4 regions of the Vibrio sp. KUL70 genome follow, and region 1 is predicted to be linked to each of the others. Evidence: predicted binding sites of a transcription regulator. Region 1 holds the regulator's gene; each other region holds the start of a gene.

Region 1 (5,128 bases):
ATGCATGTCTGACCCTACAAAACCAATATCATGGTAACGTCAATCTACTGCTGCTCCTTAAATGGTTAGACGAGCAGAAATTGACCTTCAAAGATACTGAGTGGCACAACATTCAACGGTGTTTGAGTCGCTCAGAATCCCTACTGCTCAGTTATCGAGAACTGCGTAAAAACCTCAAACCTCACGTGGTCGACTCACTGTATCGAGAAGCACTGCAGTTCGAACTTCAACTCGAAAAACAACAACAATCGGATCTGGTCGACTGTATCAATCGCCTTCCGCTGACATTAAACCCAGATAGACCACTAGTGCTGCAGTACTGTCGCTTGCTTTCTGCCGAGTCTCTATATGAGTTCTTTTCAGAACCACTGTCACCCGAAAAGCATAGCGTAAATAATTAGATACTTATTTTTCAATACATTAGCTGCGTCAATTCTTGGTCAACACTCATCACTCACCACTTGCACACCGAGTCAAGATAGACCAAGCTCAAAGAGAAACACGAGTGATATCTCAACCCCAGAGAATGATGGAACCTCTACTATGACAATTTTTACCGCTGCGACTGGCCTATCTAACCCCCACCTTCAGACTTTGGTCCCTAGGTTTATTCGTAAACAGGCACTGTTCCACCCTCACTGGCAAACACTTGAAACTCCAGACCATGACTTTCTCGATTTAGCCTGGAGTGAAGATCCGAATAAAGAAGGGCTCGATAGCAAACCAATTTTCGTGCTCTTTCATGGTCTTGAAGGCAGTTTTGAGAGTCCCTACGCTAACGGTCTTATGAACGCCTTCGCCGAAGATGGATGGTTATCGGTAATGATGCATTTTCGTGGCTGCAGCGGTAAGCCCAACCGCCTAGCTCGTGCGTATCACTCCGGAGAAGTGGAAGATGCCCGCTTTTTCCTAAGAAACTTACATGCTCAGTTCCCTAATAATCCTAAGGTGGCGGTCGGAATCTCCCTAGGCGGTAACATGTTGGCCAACTACCTCGTTGAGTACGCGGATGATCCGCTACTCTCTGCAGCAACGATCGTATCAGCGCCATTTGATCTTGCCAGTTGCTCAAGTCGAATTGAACAAGGATTCTCTAAGGTCTACAAACAGTATTTGCTGAACTCACTTAAATCTAACGCGCTCAAGAAAGAGAATCTGCTTGCAGAAAAGTTAGGCATCACCGCAAACACGATCAAGAAAATCGAGAAGTTGTATGAGTTCGACGATTTGATCACTGCGCCTCTGCATGGCTTTAAGAATGCGCAAGATTACTACGCGCAATGTTCTGCACTACCAAAGCTTAATCGTATTAAGTTACCTACGCAGATCATTCACGCTAAGGACGATCCTTTCATGACCGATGATGTGATTCCGAAATTCATTCTGCCGGATAACATTGATTACCGACTATTCCAGAAAGGTGGACACGTTGGCTTCATTACCGGTAGCACCTTCAACCCTAAATTTTGGTTGGAAGAAGCACTGCCGGCCTACTATGAAAGTATTCAGGATTCGGCATAATAGCGCCACATTGAGGTCAACATTCAAACACTGAACCTCAGTAACCTTTAAACATATCCATGAACATAAAAGAGAGATGTATTTATGATCATTCCATGGCAAGAGATCGCCCCTGAAACTTTAGAAAACCTCATCAAGGAGTTCGTGCTCAGAGAAGGCACCGACTACGGTGATGTTGAGATCTCACTGCAATCCAAAATCGACCAAGTAAAACAGCAATTGCAATCTGGGGAAGCGAGTATTGTTTTTTCTGAACTGCACGAAACCGTCGATATCCAACTCACAAAACGCTTCTAGGCTGCCATAAAAAAATAGCCGTGTTATAGTGGAAAACGATTGCTAACAAGTAAGTTATTCTAACGACAAGGGTTGTCATGTCCGCTAAACATCCAATTATTGCGGTTACGGGTTCTTCAGGAGCCGGTACCACCACTACCTCAGAAGCCTTCCGAAAAATGTTCAATATGATGGACGTGAAGGCTGCTTGGGTTGAAGGGGATAGTTTTCACCGCTTCACTCGACCAGAGATGGACGTCGAGATCCGCAAAGCGCGTGAGCAAGGGAAACACATCAGCTACTTCGGTCCGCAAGCCAACGATTTCGGAGCATTAGAAGAGTTTTTCCGCAAATACGGTAATGAAGGTACAGGACAGGTTAGACGCTACCTACACACCTTTGACGAAGCAGTACCTTACAATCAAATGCCAGGCACTTTTACTCCTTGGCAAGAGATCCCAGAAAACTCTGATGTGATGTTTTACGAAGGCCTACATGGTGGGGTTGTCGATGGTGATGTCAATGTATCGCAACATGTTGACCTGCTGATTGGCATGGTGCCCATCGTTAACCTAGAGTGGATTCAAAAATTCGTCCGAGATACACGTGATCGCGGGCACTCACGTGAAGCGGTGATGGATTCCATTGTTCGTTCAATGGACGACTATCTCAACTACATCACTCCACAGTTTTCGCGTACCCATATCAATTTTCAGCGAGTACCGACTGTTGATACTTCCAACCCACTTAACGCAAAAGGCATCCCTAGTCTTGACGAAAGTTTCGTAGTTATTCGTCTGCGTGGTATCAAAAACGTCGACTTCCCGTACCTGCTCGCTATGATTGATGGCTCATTTATGTCTCGTCACAATACACTCGTTGTGCCTGGCGGGAAAATGAGCTTTGCTATGGAGCTCATTGTAAGACCAATCTTACAACAGCTCATTGAAACGGGAAAAATCGGCTAACGGAATGGCGTTCTGGTTGATTACTTTTCATACCGTGATCATGTGCACAATTTTGCGTAAAAAATCGTAGCTAGGTCACGATTAAAATCAAGAAATAGTGACTGAAAAAGGATACTATTCTTAACCGAAACACAAGATAGCTTGCAGCACAGAACAAGTGTTCTTATCCTAAGAAGTCAAATTCAGGCTTAGCTAAAATATGGAAAGCGGCAAGCATACCCTGCAGAGGAAGTGAGATATTATGGTTCTAGGTAAACCTCAAACCGATCCAACATTAGAGTGGTTCCTTTCACACTGTCATATTCATAAGTACCCTTCAAAGAGTACTCTGATTCACGCTGGTGAAAAGGCAGAGACCCTGTACTACATCGTGAAAGGTTCTGTGGCAGTTCTTATCAAAGACGAAGAAGGTAAGGAGATGATTCTTTCTTACCTAAACCAAGGCGACTTTATCGGCGAGCTTGGCCTATTCGAAGAAGACCAAGAGCGTACTGCATGGGTTCGTGCAAAATCTCCTTGTGAAGTTGCAGAGATTTCTTTCAAGAAATTCCGTCAACTTATCCAAGTGAACCCAGACATCCTGATGCGTCTTTCTGCTCAAATGGCAAGCCGTCTACAAGTTACCAGCCAAAAAGTTGGTGACTTAGCGTTCCTTGACGTTACTGGCCGTATTGCACAAACGCTACTAAACCTAGCGAAACAACCTGATGCGATGACTCACCCAGATGGCATGCAAATCAAGATCACTCGTCAAGAGATCGGTCAGATTGTTGGCTGTTCGCGTGAGACTGTAGGTCGTATCTTGAAGATGCTAGAAGAGCAAAACCTAATTTCTGCTCACGGTAAAACTATCGTTGTTTACGGTACGCGTTAATCTCGATTAACCGATAAAAATTCAAAAGCCACCAAATGCGAATTTGGTGGCTTTTTCTTTATCGATTGAAGATACGAGATACGAGATACGAGGTACGAATGGAACACATAAGGCTTTCGCCTTGTTAAGCGAAGCGTACCCGTATCTCTAGAGTCAAACGCGTGCTCATATCTTTCTTTAACCGTTGGTACTCTCAAAGATTTTGTCAGCCGATGCTGCAACAAAACCGGTGTAGAGATCGCCATTCGCCATTGGGTAGCGCTTAGCAAACTCATAGAAGCCACCAGGCACCAATTCAGTTCCCTCAGAGAACTCTACCTTCACTTTATCTGCCATTGTTGATGACTGCTCTAACAGCACCTCTGGAGAGCCTTTCACTTGGCCGCCAACACTGTTGATTGTAAAACCGGACTCACTCAAATGACCATTCACGGCTTGCACTTCAGAGAACGCATTTAACTGGTTCACACTCACGGTAAAGTGGTTAGCACCATAACCATGCGCGGACAACCAAGACGCGTATTCGCTCTCTGTCGCCAGTTGTTTGTAATCTTGGAAATCCAAGTCCCACAGACGACCGCCATATAGGAAATCTTGCCCCTCTAGCTTGCTTGCATCCACTTGCGCAACCAACTTAGCCACGATCGCTTGTAGCTCTACCGAACACTCTTCCACTTTCAGCTCACTAATGAACACTTTGGGTTGGGTTGGATCTGGGTGTTCAAAGTGCTTAGCCACGAGTTTCTTGCTTTCAAACAGGTAGTCACCACACGCTTTGTAACCAAGTGCTAAGAAAGGTTTAGCCAGCGTCTCGATCCCCAAAGGCGCAACATTAAACGTACGCAACGCAATGTGATCATTGATAAGGTCTTCCTCTTCTTTCAACAGCTGATGTACCTTCTCAGCAGATGGGCAGAGGCGTTCGATGTAGTCATCCCAGAGGGATTTGAACAGTAGATCGGGTGTCATGGTGACTCCTTGTCGGGTTCTAGCAAGCTCAAGCTAGAGAGTTGGATTAGAAAGAGTGTGGCTGCGAGACAAAGTCAGCAGCCATCAGCTTGTGACATACTTATTTTATTGTTATATCTCGCTAGGTCAGACGCCCAGCGAATAATCCAAAGGAGGTCAAACTTCCCTACCTCCCATTGTGATTTTTGTTGTAGGTGGTCGTTGTTGCTACAGCTCGATACCAGGGCTGAAAGTCGCTGGAAGCTGCGTTTCACGGCCTTCCATCGATGCCATTGGGTATGCACAGTAATCCGCTGCGTAGTAAGCACTCGGGCGTAGGTTGCCTGAAGCACCTGGGCCACCAAATGGTGCGTCACCACTTGCGCCTGTTAGCTGACGGTTACGGTTAACAATACCTGCACGGATGTGATCAACGAAGTATTCCCACTCAGAGTCGTCTGTTGATACAAGGCCTGCAGACAAACCAAAACGGGTGTCGTTCGCCAATTCAACCGCTTGCTCTAATGAGTTGTAACGAATC
Region 2 (5,128 bases), on a different replicon from region 1:
AAAGGCTTGAGAACAAGGCAGCTTTTCTGCAACAGAGAGTTTCGATAAGTAGTTATTCTACAATCAAAAATTCTAACGCAGTTATCGAGCGTTTTAACAAGCTAGGGTGAGCAATTAATTACTACGATTGGTATCATTATACTTTGGTACTAGTTTGCTCTTTATACCCTTACCTGTCTAATTTTTATGCAATCTGTGGCACGAAAAGTTCGTTATACGTTATTCATGTCACGAAACTCAATAAACCTTACATAATTTGTGACTATGCATTCAAGTAATCGATTAGTATTGCCTCCAATAAATATAAAAATGATAAAAACTAGGCTTAATTTATGAATTTGTACTGCCAGAACGTGACGGTAGATTTGCGTAAAGCGCTATTTGGTATTGCTAAGGCTTTGGATAATGTCGGTTTTGAGAGTAAACATCACGGACAAAGAGTTGGGTACATCGCGTATCGATGTGCACTGAGTGTAGGTTGGGAAGAAGAGCAAGCCCAACTTGCCTTTTCGCTTGGGCTTATCCACGACTGTGGAGTGTCTCAGATAGATGAACAGCTCAGCCTCATCGCTGAATTTATACCAGACTCTACGCATCACCACTGTAAGAAGGGCTATCAGATACTCAAAGAGTGTCCGGTACTCTCTATCTTTGCTAAACCTGTGCTATATCACCATACTCCGTGGAATGAACTGAAAGATTTACCAATTAGTCAACTAGAGAAAGAGCTAGCAGCCGTTGTGATGCTAGCGGATCGGGTCGATTACCTATGCGGTGTCGCGTCTGCAGACCGTTTTGGTAACCTAACGCCTGCTGGCAAGACTTACATTATTGAGCGCTTAACTGAACAGGCAGACCTTTTGTTTGAGACCAACCTGGTTCAGCACATGTGTGAGTTGGTCGATACTGATGATTTCTGGTTCTCTATGGATGTGTCCTACATTCAGATCATGAGCGACAGGTTTGAGCCAGTCCCGTTCTTTTCTCAGCAAATGTCACTAGATGAGACGGTCGCTTTCGCAGAGTTCATTGCCAACGTGGTCGACGCTAAGAGCTCTTTTACGTTTAAGCACTCGTTGAAAGTAGGGCAGTTGTCAGAGTACCTAGGGAAACAGTTAGGTTACTCCTATACAACGCAGAGAAAACTATATCTGGCTGGACTCGTGCACGATATTGGTAAGCTGCAAACGCCACGAGAGATCTTACATAAGCCGGGCCCTCTTACTCCAGAAGAATACTGTTGTATTAAGCGACATGCGACAGACTCGCGCTTTGCTCTGCATGAGTTATTTAGTTCGCCGCAAATTTGTGAGTGGGCGTCCAACCACCACGAGCGTCTTGACGGCTCGGGCTATCCGATGGGCAAAACTGCCGAGCAGCTTGATAGGCCAAGTCGGATTGTGGCGGTTGTTGATGTATTTCAAGCGTTAACACAATCTCGTCCTTATCGCCCAGGAATGAGCTTAGAGCAAACGTTGGCGATATTGGAGGATCATGTGCAAAACCACAAACTCGATGCAGAAGTTTTCAACTGCTTAAAAAAACACGCGCAATACTGCTTTGAATTGTCAACTGACAAGTGTCGTGATGTACAGGCTAGCGCAACTTTTTAACGATGTTTTTTTATAATTCCCATCAAATTTGAACGAATTGATGCAATTTTAATCGCGCGATCGTTTGCGTTAAAAAATGTGATGAAAGTCTCATTGAGTTGTTTATACTTCTCTTCCGGTTTTAAGCCGGTGCTTAGCCAATACAAGCCGTCACATGGATATGTGAATGACCCCACGGACCGGACCAGCTGCGTTCCACTGCTTGTATAAGGTGATCTTACATGAACAATTCGTTGTTACATTCGTTAACGTTGTTAACACCCTCTTCGCGCAGCGTATTGCTTGCGATTCTTTGTCCTTTTCCTTTGATGTCATTCGCTTGGCTCATGCTCACACTTTAAGGATTATTAGGACAATTTTATGAATATTTTATTTGGTTTTGTTGGTGTTTTTGCACTAATCGCTTGCGCGTATTTGCTATCTGAAAGCCGCTCGGCGATCAACTGGAAAACGGTAATTCGTGCCTTTCTACTTCAAATTAGTTTTGCTGCTTTAGTGCTATATTTTCCTTGGGGACAAATGGCGTTAACAAGCTTAAGTAGCGGCGTATCAAGCTTACTTGGCTTTGCAGATGCGGGTATCTCATTTCTTTTTGGTGGCCTTGCTACTGAAGGGTTTATCTTCGCAGTGCGTGTACTTCCTATTATCATCTTCTTTAGCGCACTGATTTCTGCACTTTACTATCTGGGTGTGATGCAGAAAGTAATCCAAGTTCTAGGTGGTGCTGTTCAGAAATTGTTGGGTACGAGTAAAGCAGAGTCTTTGGTTGCTACTGGTAATATTTTCCTTTCTCAAGGCGAGTCGCCACTTCTTATTCGCCCTTTCCTAAAATCAATGACTCGTTCAGAGCTATTCGCAGTGATGGCTGGTGGTATGGCATCGGTCGCGGGCAGCGTGCTAGGGGGTTATGCTGGTCTAGGTGTTGAACTTAAGTATCTTATTGCAGCAAGCTTTATGGCCGCGCCGGGTAGTCTACTAATGGCTAAAATTATTGTGCCTGAACTTGATACACCAAGTAGTTACGACAATATTGAACTAGACAAAGCTGACCAAAGTAACGTGATCGACGCGTTAGCAAGTGGCGCAATGAACGGTATGAAAGTGGCAGTTGCGGTTGGTACTATGCTGATTGCTTTCGTTAGTGTTATCGCGATGGTGAACACAGGTCTTGAGAGCTTAGGTGAAGCGGTTGGCTTTACTGGTATCACTCTACAAGCGGTATTTGGTTACCTATTCTCACCATTGGCGTGGGTTATCGGCATTCCAAGTGATGAAGTGCTAATGGCAGGCTCTTACATTGGTCAAAAGATCATTATGAATGAGTTTGTTGCTTTCATCGATTTCGTTGAGAACAAAGCGTTACTTTCAGAGCACAGCCAAGTGATCATCACGTTTGCATTGTGTGGCTTTGCGAACATCGGTTCTATTGCGATTCAATTAGGTTCTATCGGTGTTATCGCTCCTGAGCGTCGTGCTGAGGTGGCAAACCTTGGTCTTAAAGCGGTTGCAGCAGGTACATTGGCTAACCTAATGAGCGCATGCTTGGCGGGTATCTTTATCTTGCTATAACCTGCGGTTACTCTTTCTCTCAGTTGCCGTCTTTATGACGATGCGAGAGCAGCAGAGTAGAACCATATATCTATTTAGCGTTAGCGGGCACTTGGGTTCTCCCCCCAAGTGCCCGTTTTTTTGTTTTTGCGTTGTTCACTATGGAAAAATCAGTATCGCTCATAAGGGGAATAGTGAGGTCAATCTATCTCGTATATACTTCGAAGGTGCTTAACCTTAGAAGCGCTGTTTTATCCTGCTATTTAAGAAAGGCTTTTTATGAAAACAAGAGTATGTATTGGCTTGCTGTTTGCTACTTCATTAATATCAGCTCTGATTTTTTTGTTGGCGGGTGATAGCCATTTTCCAGTGACGCAGTGGCCTAAAGAAGCGTATCTAGGTTTGGTATTTAGCGTGGTCTGGGGTGGCGGTGTAATGGCAAGTGTCGCTTACGTTTTTTCTGCGATGGTTTTTATCACGGTAGCTGTGGTGGGCTATGCCATTGGCTACAAGGTTGGCAGTTATTTACCAACCTGTAGCGACACGAAGTAATGCACTGGTTAGATCGACTCCGAATATATTGGTATCACAGAAAGCAATCCAAATGCTGGCCTGAAAATGGCGCTCGTTCTCTTGGTTGGACTGATAGAGCTTCTCAATATGCTCGTTTTTCCGTTATAGCTAATCATGTCGAGTTTGATGGGCAGACCGTACTTGATCTAGGTTGCGGGTATGGCGACTTGTATCCGTTCTTGACGGCGCAATATGCAATTCGGTCTTATCTTGGGGTGGAACAGCATTCGGCGTTTTATCAGCAGGCCAAAGCACGATATCAAAACGCCACCTGTGCCTTTAAGCGCGGTGACATCAGTACGATTTCCTTGAAACCCTATGATGTGGTTGTGGCGAGTGGTTCATTGAATTATGCCTCAAGAAATGAACACTATCTTACCTCGATGATCATAAGAATGTATGCGTTGGCGAATAAAACGCTGGTGTTTAACCTGCTAGACAAAGATTATTATCCAACTCGGCAGTTGCTTGTCAGCTATCATCCACAAGGGGTTTATCGATTCTGTAAAACACTGTGTGAAGATGTCAGGCTAGTAGAAGGCTATTGCGATGGTGACTTTACGATTGTAATGAACAAAGCGAAGTGAACCGCAAGCGGAAGTAACGTAAAAACAATCACCCAATGAAATAAACCCAAGCAGAGAAAGCTTGGGTTTGTTGTATAGAGTTGAGTGCTGAGCAACTGTAAGTCGAGTCCTTAGTTTGGCTTGTTCTCCACTAAACCATAAGGCAGACTTTTGAATACTTCCGGATGCTTTTGGAAGGTTGGCGCTTCATTCACCTGTTGCCAGTCGAGCAGCATGATAGCGAGAACGTTCCGATGCTCACCATACTCTAAATCAAAATCCCCCGTTATAGATGGAATCATGCCTTGTTCTTTATCGATAGAGGCTTGAATGGCAAGGCGTGTTTTTTCTACTACGGGATCATTTTCTAAGCCTGCCAGTAAGAAGGTTATACCTACTTCAGCAATCACATCTTCTTTGGCACGCAGAAGTATTGTGTCGATGTTTTGTCGGAAGTAATCATAAATCCATTGATGTTCTTTTTCGCTGACTTGATGTTGGTAATACTCTGAATCTCCGAAAATGATGTGCGTCATTCCGTAGATCTTATTACCGTACTGCTGAGTCGAGAGTTTCTTGTCCTGGCTGTCAGGGTAAGTGGACTTGAATGTTTTAACAAACTCGTCAACGACATCTTGTTCACCTAACTGACGTAACCAATACACTTGATTTGCGAGTTGTGCAGCCCAAGCTTTGATCATCTCTTCGTTGGTCACGTATTTAGAGAAGTCATAGCGACGGATAATTTCTCGCAGCTTGGCGTCATTTTTATGCTCTAACCCGTACTCGTTAGCGCGAGCCATTGACCCAAGTAGATCAACCCCTAAG
Region 3 (5,128 bases), 1.4 Mb from region 1:
TCAGACAGTGGAGAAGAAGACCGGCTGTCCTCAGTTGACGAACTAAAAAGCAAGCTCACTAAAAGCTGGCTCGTTTCAGGTATGGACTGCCCAGCCTGTGCACGAAAGGTAGAAAAAGCCGTTTCTTCTATTCCTGGTGTGATTGAAGCCAAGGTTCTGTTTGCGACGGAAAAATTGGTCGTGAAATACGATCAAGTTGAACTCACAGAAACCATTGAAACCACCGTTCAAAAAACGGGCTTCAGTTTGAGTGAAGTTGGCGTTAAGAAAAAGCAACAGCCAGCGACCTTCTGGCAATCATACATTCAGCCAAATCTCCAGATCATTGCGATTGCCGCTGCGATGTTATTCGCGGCCTTAATTAAAGACGTCAGCCCTGTTTTAAGTGAGCGATTGTTCATTGTCACCTGTTTGCTTGGACTTTACCCTGTCGCAAAACAAGCGGTGAAGCTTGCCCGCTCAGGCACTCCTTTTGCCATTGAAACCTTGATGAGTGTTGCTGCTCTGGGTGCCCTGTATTTGGGGGAAACAGTAGAAGCAGCCATGGTTCTATTGTTGTTCTTAATCGGTGAGCGTTTAGAGGCCTTTGCTTCATCCCGTGCACGCAGTGGTGTACAAGCATTGATGGCATTGGTGCCTGAAAATGCCACTCAAATTGTCGATGGTGAACGTGTCGAAGTTGCAGTTACGGAACTTATGCCTGGTGATGTTATTGAAGTCTCTCCTGGTGCTCGACTGCCAGCAGATGGCCAATTGATTACTTACGCCGCTAGCTTCGATGAGAGTGCACTCACTGGTGAATCTGTCCCTGTCGAACACATCAAAGGCAACACCATCATGGCGGGTGCGGTTGTGGTCGACAAGGTTGTTCGTATCACGATCACTTCTAAACAAGGTGAGAATGCGATAGACCGAATTCTTCATTTGATTGAAGAAGCAGAATCACGCAAAGCACCTCTAGAACGATTCCTAGATAAATTTAGCCGTTGGTATACGCCACTAATGATGTTTGTGGCCTTGATGGTCATTGTGATTCCGCCGAGTTTGTTCGCTCAACCTTGGGAAACTTGGGTTTATCGTGGTCTTGCGTTGCTGTTGATCGCATGCCCTTGTGCGTTGGTTATCTCAACGCCGGCAGCGATTACTTCTGGCTTGGCTGCAGCAGCAAAACGTGGTGCCTTGATTAAAGGCGGTGCTGCGCTAGAGCAGTTAGGTAAGGTTGAAACCATTGCGTTTGATAAAACTGGCACACTGACCGAGGGCAAGCCACAAGTTACTGACGTGTTACCGTTGCAAGGTTGGAATGAGCAACAGTTATTGCGTGTGGTCGGTGCGATTGAAGTGGGGTCAAGCCATCCACTAGCGCTATCTCTCGTCAATAAAGTTAAAGAGAAGGGGATTGATATCCCGGAATCTGACAACAAACGTGCCCTTATTGGTAGTGGTGTTGAAGGTGATGTCGATGGGCGTACATATCAAGTGCTTTCACCATCAAAAGTGACGTTTGATCTTGATTCGTCAGTACAAGAGCAGGTTATTTTGCTTGAAATGCAAGGTAAGACGGTAGTCGTGGCAGTAGAGTACTCTCAAACCGTCATTGGTTTGATTGCTTGGCAAGACACACTGCGTAGTGACGCCAAAACTGCTGTAGAAAGACTAAGTCAGCTGGGTGTTGAGTCGATTATGTTGACGGGCGATAACCCGCGCAGTGCCGAGGCAATCAGTTCTGTGGTTGGTATGCAATACAAAGCAAGTCTGTTGCCAGCGGATAAAGTGAGTTACGTTGAAGAGCTTACTCGCCATTCACATGTTGCTATGGTGGGCGATGGTATTAATGATGCTCCAGCAATGAAAACGGCAAATGTTGGTATTGCGATGGGTGGCGGCACCGACGTCGCTTTAGAAACCGCTGATTCGGCACTGACTCACAATCGTCTAACTGAACTACCAGCTATGATTGAGCTGTCACAGGCCACCATGAGAAACATTCGTCAGAACGTCGCTTTGGCGTTGGGGTTAAAAGGTGTGTTCTTGGTGACCAGCCTATTTGGTATTACTGGCTTATGGGTAGCCGTGCTTGCTGATAGTGGCGCAACCGCGCTTGTGACACTCAATGCTTTAAGACTACTGAGATTTAAGTCAAAAGCTGACTAAGGTCTTGTTTTACTAGTTTCAGAACGCTTTTGGTTTATTGAGCGCATGTTGTTTGATTTGCGTTTTATGAACTAGAGGCGTTTTTTTCGCCATTCTTATGCAACAAAGCTATACGATTACGGTGTAAATGTGATTGCGATCTGTTTTTTGTGAAAATGGATTACATGTTGCGTGGAGAGGTGTGATGTCTGTCACTTCATTTTGTGAATAGCTTGGTTAGAGTAAACACGTACCCCACAAACTTATAATGCGCTTAGATAAGGGTGATGAACACTCAATAAGCCACAAGGAGCAAACTATGTCTCAAGCTGTTTTCCACTTAGGTATTACTGAAGCTGATCTTCAAGGTGCGACACTCGCGATCATCCCAGGTGATCCAGCACGTGTACAAAAAATTGCTGACGAAATGGAAAACCCAGTATTTCTAGCAAGCCACCGTGAGTACACGCTGTACCGCGCTGAGCTAGATGGAAAGCCTGTGGTTGTTTGTTCTACTGGTATTGGTGGTCCATCAACATCTATCGCTGTAGAAGAGTTAGCACAATTAGGTGTACGTACTTTCCTACGTGTTGGTACAACTGGTGCAATCCAACCTCACGTCAACGTGGGTGACATGATTGTAACAACGGGTTCTGTTCGTCTGGACGGTGCAAGCCTACACTTCGCTCCAATGGAGTTCCCAGCAGTAGCTGACTTCGAAATTGCAACAGCGATGAAAGCGGCAGTAGAAGAGTCTGGCGCAACGGTTCACACTGGTGTTACAGCATCAAGCGATACTTTCTACCCAGGTCAAGAGCGTTACGACACCTTCTCTGGCCGCGTTGTTAAGCGTTTCCAAGGTTCTATGCAAGAGTGGCAAGACATGGGCGTTCTTAACTTCGAAATGGAATCTGCAACACTGCTAACTATGTGTGCAAGTTCTGGCCTGAAAGCAGGTTGTGTCGCGGGCGTTATTATCAACCGTACACAGAAAGAAATCCCAGATCACGAAACGCTAAAAGAGACAGAAGCTCGCTCAATCAAAGTGGTTGTAGAAGCTGCGCGTAAGATGCTTTAATCGCGAGATCCTAGTTAACTTAAGTTATCGTCCAAGATAGCCTGATTTAAATCCTCAAAAGCTGTACTTAATGGTGCAGCTTTTTTGTATTTGTCGATTAGGTTTGGGGAAAATAAAGACAAATAAAAAGGCGCATGATGCGCCTTTAGTGTGTGAGTAGTGAGCCTTTGACAGCTTATTTGCTTATTTTCTTAGTACTCTAGGTCTTCGTGACCGCCTGCAGCAGCAAACCAAGATGTTAGATGCGTTTTAAGATCTTTCAACTCATCAGGACCAATCAAAGCAAGTCCTAAATCCTCTGCACGAGTGATGTCGTTATGGCGCAGTGGACGGAAGCTGACCAGCATAGCACGAGCCTGAAGGCCGCCTAATAGGTCGCGCAGCGATTCCAGCTTATACAAGGTGTCATCACCATCGTCACGCATACCCTTGGTCTTACACTCTATGATGTGCAGTTTATTATTGACTACTGAAGCAACATCCAGCTCATTACGTACTTCGCGCTCACCAAGCTGGCGATATACCTGAACGTTCAACGAACGGTCTTGAATGGTTGGCATGTCATCTTGAATCTGTTTCACCGTGCTGTGTACCAGTGTTTCTAGCCACTCACCGTTCGAGAAACGACGCGCATCTTCGTTAGCAAAGGTCAAAATACCGTCTTGGTAGGTCGCAATCTTTGCTTCGACGAGATCGGTAAGCAGCATGTTCAGCTCACGATAGCCCTGTTGCTTCTCTGAAAGCTCAACATCCAGTTTCTGCTCTTTGCGGCATGTCGTTGCTAGGTAGTTTAGCGTTGCAAGGCCTGGCCCCAGTTCAAGGGCATTACTCGCCCAGCGTTCACCCAGTTCGTAGAGTTTTTGATCTAGCTGCGGCGGCAGTTCGAAGTCATTAAATTCACCGCGAGCACCAAATACGGTCAGGTAATCATCGATAGTAATACGATCTTGTACTTGTGTGTCTTCTTTGCCATTTGGGTATAACCAACACAGTTTGTCACTGTTTGGTTCAACCACGAAAATCGGCCAGTGATAAGTGCGAAATACTTCGTAAACCGAAAGCAGGCGATGTCTTAAACCGCAGCTTGCGTTAAGTTTTACTTCTTGTCCGCGTGCCTTGAGGTCTTCAGCCAAGACTTGAATTGATTCTTTGATAACAGAAGTATTAACGATGGTAGGAATTTCAAAAAACTCACTGGTGATATCGCGCTTTTGGAGTACGGAGTGAAGGCGCAGATACATGCCTTCTTGAGTCTTGTCACCGATAAAAACGATGTGTGAGCTGGTGGTTCGATTATCCAATAATGGGGTAATCAGCCTAATGGGGTCTTGATCAATAATGCCAACGTGAACAGCCATATAAATTCCTTAATATTGGCTCGCTCAAAATGGGAACGTAACGGAAAGCAGCAAGCCATAATACTCATATGATGACAATGGCTTAAAAAAACAAGGGTAACCTTTGACAAAAGTTACCCTGGTTCAGGTGGTTAACAAATTGATGCGAGTAAAGTCATACCTTTAGTCGCTTTAGTAAAGGTTTAAAGCTTGAACTGATGCACTAAATCACCTTGCTGATTAGCAAGAATGGTCAGGTTCTCACTTGCTTTAGCAATGGATGACATCGCTTGATAACTTGCGTCCGCAATGTGGTTGATGTCTTCAATGTTACGCGCAATGTCGCTTGATGTTTCGCTTTGTTCTGCCGCAGCCTCAGAAATATGTGTACTCATGTGGCTGATCTCTAGGATAAGTGCTTGAATCTCTTCCATCGCACTATTGGCATTGGAAGCCTGCTCAACGGACATCTCCATATCATTCATACAGCTCTCAATCACGTTACCTGCTGTCTTAGAGCTCGATTGTAGATTGCTGATCATAGTTTCAATCTCAGACGTAGATTGCGTGGTTTTCTGAG
Region 4 (5,128 bases), 1.0 Mb from region 1:
CCAAGCGCAGTGCCTTTAACAAAGAGGCGATGACTTGGAAGCTGATGAGTATTCTGCCCGCTAAGCTCGACCATCCTGATTTCTTGCCGCTGCAGCGTTATTTGGAAAACGACACCGATAGCTCCAAGTTGTACCAATTGGCTGAGAAGATTGCCGATATTTTTGATGGTTATTTGGTGTACCGACCTGAGTGGATGGCGGCTTGGGAAGCGGGTGAGCCTGTGTCTGAGTTGCAAGATGCGGATGGTCAACAAGAGCATCCGTGGCAGCCGATCTTGTGGCAGGCTCTGTATGAGCAAACACTATCCCAAGGTCAATCAAAGTATCACCGTGGTAACTTGTACCATGACTTTATTGAAGCGCTCGCACAGCAGAAAGATCAGCTTTCCCACCTTCCGAAGCGGTTGTTTGTATTTGGTATCTCATCACTACCACCACGCTATATGGATGCCCTCAAAGCGATGGGTGAACACATTGATGTTCATTTGATGTTCACCAATCCATGTCAGCACTATTGGGGCGATATTCGTGATAGAAAGTATCTAGCAAGAGTAGAAGCTCAGCGTCGTAAGCAGTTTGCTTTGGTCGAGGGCTCGCCTCAGTTAGAAGGGGAGGTTTCGCCTCTCAAAGATGGCCTAGAAGCTAACGTTGAAGATGAACTGCATACTAGCCAGGCGGTGGGTAATAGCCTACTGGCATCGATGGGAAAACTTGGTCGTGACAATCTGTTTTTATTGTCCCAGTCTGAGTGTGAAGAGCATGAATTTTTCATTGATGTTGAGCGCGATAGCCTATTACATCAGCTTCAAGCCGATATTTTGGAGCTTGAGGAGCATCAAGATGATCACATCCTTGATTCGAGTGAACATAAGCAGAGTATTGCTGTTGGGGATCGTTCGTTAACGGTTCATGCTTGTCATAGCCCGATGCGTGAAGTGGAAGTGCTGCACGACCAGTTATTGGCGATGTTTGATAACGATCCCAACCTAAAACCACGCGACATTATCGTAATGGTAGCGGACATTAATGCCTACAGCCCTGCGATTCAAGCGGTGTTCGGTAATGCGCCGGGCGAGCGTTATATACCTTATTCGATCTCTGACCGTACTGCTGATCAAGAGAGCCCAATCTTAACTGCATTCATGCAGCTGGTGGCGCTGCCTAAGAGTCGTTGTCTTGCTTCAGAGCTGCTTGAACTACTTGAAATCCCGGCGATGATGGCGCGATTTGATATCGACGAATATCAATTTGAGCAAGCTAAACAGTGGGTTGAAGAGGCGGGTATTCGCTGGGGTGTTGATGGCAGTACCGCAACAGAGTTTGATCTACCCGAGACTCAACAAAACACTTGGCTGTTCGGTATCCAGCGGATGCTGCTTGGCTATGCGATGTCAGAGTCAGCAGGATTATTTGAAACCGCCGAATCATCGATTGCCGCATACGATGAAGTGCAAGGCATGAGTGCAGAACTTGCGGGTAAGCTCGCGCACTTTATTGACCGTATTGCCTATTATCGACAGCGCCTCAATCAGTCACAATCGATTGAACGTTGGCGTGAGACTCTGCTTAACTTGATTGATGATTTCTTCAGCGTCGAGCTGGAAGGCGAAGTAGTATTGAAGTCGATTCGCGATGCTCTAGGGCAACTTAACGAACAGCTCGATGATGCTTTATATGAGCAAGATTTATCACCAAGCATCGTTTATCAGTATTTGAATAATAAACTCTCTGGGGCACGCATCAGCCAACGTTTTTTAGCTGGGCAAGTGAACTTCTGTACTCTGATGCCGATGCGTTCGATTCCTTTCAAAACGGTATGTCTGCTGGGGATGAATGATGGTGTGTATCCGCGCTCTATGCCACCAGAAGGCTTTGATTTAATGAATGGCCGTACTCGTCCGGGTGACCGTTCTCGCCGTGATGATGATCGTTATCTGTTCTTAGAGGCGATGTTATCGGCGCAAGAGAGTCTGTACATTAGTTATGTTGGTCGCTCTATTCAAGATAACACTGAGCGCGTCCCGTCAGTGCTGGTGTCTGAGCTGATCGAATACTGCGAGCAAAACTACTGTCTGCAAGGTGACGAGGCTCTGGGAAGCGACGAATCTGGGCGTAAGCTGAGTCAAGCGCAGATGTTTGAGCACACCATGACGCCATTCAGTCCGAGTGCTTTCATGCCGGACCAAGACAATTCACAGGTTAGCTACGCTAAAGAGTGGCTGCCTGCGGCAAATCGAGCAGGCGAGCGCAGTGGTGAATTTAACCGAGCGTTAGAAGATTATCTTGGCGGAGCAACTTACCCACTTGAGCTTGATCTGGTCGAGTTACAGCGTTTTTGGCGTTTACCTGTTCAATACTTCTTTAATCGCCGTTTAAAGGTGGTGTTTGAGCCGCCGTTACCAGTGATGGAAGACGACGAACCGTTTGTGTTGAATGGTCTAGAGAGCTATCAACTTAAAGATGCGCTATTACAAGTATTGATTGATAACCCTCGATCACCCGATGAAGCCATTCGTCACTTTGTCGCTAAACAGAAAGCTCAAGGTCGTTTGCCGGTTGGGGCATTTGGTGACATTGAGTTTGAGACCAATCGTGTGCAAGCCGAGGAGCTAGCCAAAGAGATCCAGTTCGTGACTGGTGCGCCTAAAGAAGATTTAGAGGTCAATATTACGATAGACAGCCTCGGCGAAGGAAAACCGGTCAAGTTGATAGGTTGGTTAACGCACAACTATCAATCGGGCTTAGTCCGCTATCGCAGTGGTAAAATTCGCGCGCAAGACTATCTGGCCGCTTGGATCGACCACTTGTGTTGCAATGTGATGGGCAACCCGCAAACAACGCATATTATCGGCTACGACAAAAAAGAGGGCGTGGTGCATCTTACGCTTAGCCCTCTGAGTGATGTTCAAACTGCAAAGCAGACTTTGGGTGAGCTCGTTCGTCTGTTCTATCAAGGTATGACTCAGCCGCTTCCATACTTTCCTAAAACGGCACTGGCAGGGGTTGAAGCGGGCTTTAGTCGAGGAAAATGGGTTGATGATGAAGAGAAATCTTTGAAGAAAATGGCGGATACTTTCAATGACAGTTACGCGTTTACCGGTGAAGGACGCGACAGCTACATCTCACGTATTTGGCCGAAGTGGGATGAAACATTAGCGGCGGAAGCAAGGCTGTACTCGACGTTAGTGATGCAAGCCGCGCGTTTAGCTGCGGTTGATCCCAATGATCAGGAGTAATCTAGGGCGATCGTCAAGATCGCTCAACCCATACCAATTAGACCGATGCTTATGGCAAGCTTATTACGATTTTAGAATGAGTATAGATCGGATGAGGGAAGTGCTGAGAAGTCAGGGAGTGAAAAGCACAGGAATTAAAGTGGCCGCCAGTAAATCATTATTAGTGTAGGGCGTTCGCTGTACGGCCACAGGTCAGAGGGACCATTATTCTTTTGGTTCTTTAGCGGCGAAAAAGTAATCGTCTGCCTGAACTCGTGGGCGCATAGTAACGACGTGCACCAAATTGATCCGTGAGAGAGATCGCACTCCCTAATAAGATATTGGTACTAGACCAGATTTGTATGACGTTTTTGATACTAGGTCACATTTGTAACAGAATAATTAAGAAGAAGGCAGCTCGGTATGACTACCACAAAACGTGATCTCGTTATCACGCCACAAGCGCTTAATACCATGACGTTTCCTCTGCATGGGGCGCGATTGATTGAAGCTTCTGCAGGTACGGGTAAAACCTTCACGATAGCCGGCTTGTATCTGCGACTTTTGCTTGGTCACGGCACTTCTGAGATTGGTGTTAATGGTGAAGAGCCGAGTCGACATCGGCAGCCGCTAACGGTCGATCAGATTTTGGTGGTGACCTTTACCGAAGCGGCAACAGCAGAACTTAGAGACCGTATTCGTGCACGTATCCACGATGCGCGCATTGCTTTTGCACGTGGTCAGAGTAGCGATCCTGTCATAGCCCCTCTACTCGAAGAAATTGACGACCATACTGGGGCTGCCCAAATCTTGCTGAATGCTGAAAGACAGATGGATGAAGCGGCGGTATACACCATTCACGGTTTCTGCCAACGCATGCTAACGCAAAATGCGTTTGAGTCGGGTAGTCGCTTTGACAATGAATTTGTGACCGACGAAAGTCATCTAAAAGCGCAAGTGGTGGCGGATTACTGGCGTAAACAGTTCTACCCATTACCGCTGCAGTTGGCTGGAGAAGTACGTAATATCTGGGGTTCACCTTCTGCTCTGTTAGCGGATGTAAACCGCTACCTGACAGGCGCGCCGTTAAAGCTAACAGTAGAGGCGATGTCTGGTGATCTGCAATCTCTTCACAACAGCAACCTTGATAAAATCAGAGCACTCAAAACACAATGGCTGGCATCGCAAGAGGACTTTCTGCCCATTATCTCGGGCTCAGATGTTAACAAACGCAGCTACACCAAAAAGTCACTGCCGACTTGGTTAGAGGCGGTAACGACTTGGGCGCAAAGTGAGACACATGATTATCAGTACCCAGATAAACTCGAGAAGTTTTCTCAATCAACGCTAAACGAGAAAACACCGAAAGGCACGGCTCCTTGTCATGAGGTTTTTGAGGCGATTGATACCTTCTTAGCACAGCCTGCGGATATGAAAGCGCCGCTACTGGCACATGCAATTACCCATTGTCGAACCATGCTTGCCGCGGCTAAAGAGCAGAAGCAGTGGCTCTCATTTGACGATCTACTGACCCAGCTCTCAGCGTCGATTGATGTCGATGAACAGTCACTGTTGGTCGAACGCATTCGTACTCTTTATCCAGTCGCGATGATCGATGAATTCCAAGATACCGATCCGCTGCAGTACAGCATCTTCAGTCGTATTTATCTGGATAGCCCACAATGTGGCTTGTTTATGATTGGTGACCCGAAGCAGGCGATTTACGGCTTCCGTGGCGCAGACATTTTTACCTATATCAAAGCGCGTAACCAAGTGAGTGCCCACTACACTCTTGGTACTAACTGGCGTTCAAGTGCAGACATGGTGAGCGCGGTAAATCAGGTGTTTAGCCAATCTGACAGTCCGTTTATCTATGACGAAGATATTCCATTTCTTCCAGTCGCTTCGAGTCC

The links. The regulator CRP, encoded in region 1, controls carbon source genes, mostly activating them, when cyclic AMP is high. The targets are predictions, from matches to a motif close to TGTGANNNNNNTCACA.
Region 2: a site for CRP is predicted at 1,691-1,706, ahead of AC6I7V_RS16030 (NupC/NupG family nucleoside CNT transporter). Genes of this name have one in related genera too.
Region 3: a site for CRP is predicted at 2,335-2,350, ahead of udp (uridine phosphorylase). Genes of this name have one in related genera too.
Region 4: a site for CRP is predicted at 3,526-3,541, ahead of recB (exodeoxyribonuclease V subunit beta). Genes of this name have one in related genera too.

Annotation. Positions count from the first base shown of each region.
Region 1 is NZ_AP045834.1:2,784,836-2,789,963, forward strand. Features, by position in the region: gene AC6I7V_RS12545 (TIGR02444 family protein) at 1-401, shown strand, start outside; gene AC6I7V_RS12550 (hydrolase) at 544-1,521, shown strand; gene AC6I7V_RS12555 (YheU family protein) at 1,606-1,818, shown strand; gene AC6I7V_RS12560 (phosphoribulokinase) at 1,896-2,765, shown strand; gene crp (cAMP-activated global transcriptional regulator CRP) at 3,007-3,639, shown strand; gene AC6I7V_RS12570 (DUF1338 domain-containing protein) at 3,817-4,608, opposite strand; gene astD (succinylglutamate-semialdehyde dehydrogenase) at 4,816-5,128, opposite strand, start outside.
Region 2 is NZ_AP045835.1:438,528-443,655, reverse strand. Features, by position in the region: gene AC6I7V_RS16035 (HD-GYP domain-containing protein) at 333-1,613, shown strand; gene AC6I7V_RS16030 (NupC/NupG family nucleoside CNT transporter) at 1,974-3,182, shown strand; gene AC6I7V_RS16025 (hypothetical protein) at 3,441-3,713, shown strand; gene AC6I7V_RS16020 (class I SAM-dependent methyltransferase) at 3,713-4,321, shown strand; gene AC6I7V_RS16015 (DUF3541 domain-containing protein) at 4,432-5,128, opposite strand, start outside.
Region 3 is NZ_AP045834.1:1,040,191-1,045,318, forward strand. Features, by position in the region: gene AC6I7V_RS04810 (zinc/cadmium/mercury/lead-transporting ATPase) at 1-2,154, shown strand, start outside; gene udp (uridine phosphorylase) at 2,453-3,211, shown strand; gene AC6I7V_RS04820 (DUF1887 family protein) at 3,403-4,569, opposite strand; gene AC6I7V_RS04825 (methyl-accepting chemotaxis protein) at 4,752-5,128, opposite strand, start outside.
Region 4 is NZ_AP045834.1:712,928-718,055, forward strand. Features, by position in the region: gene recC (exodeoxyribonuclease V subunit gamma) at 1-3,236, shown strand, start outside; gene recB (exodeoxyribonuclease V subunit beta) at 3,639-5,128, shown strand, end outside.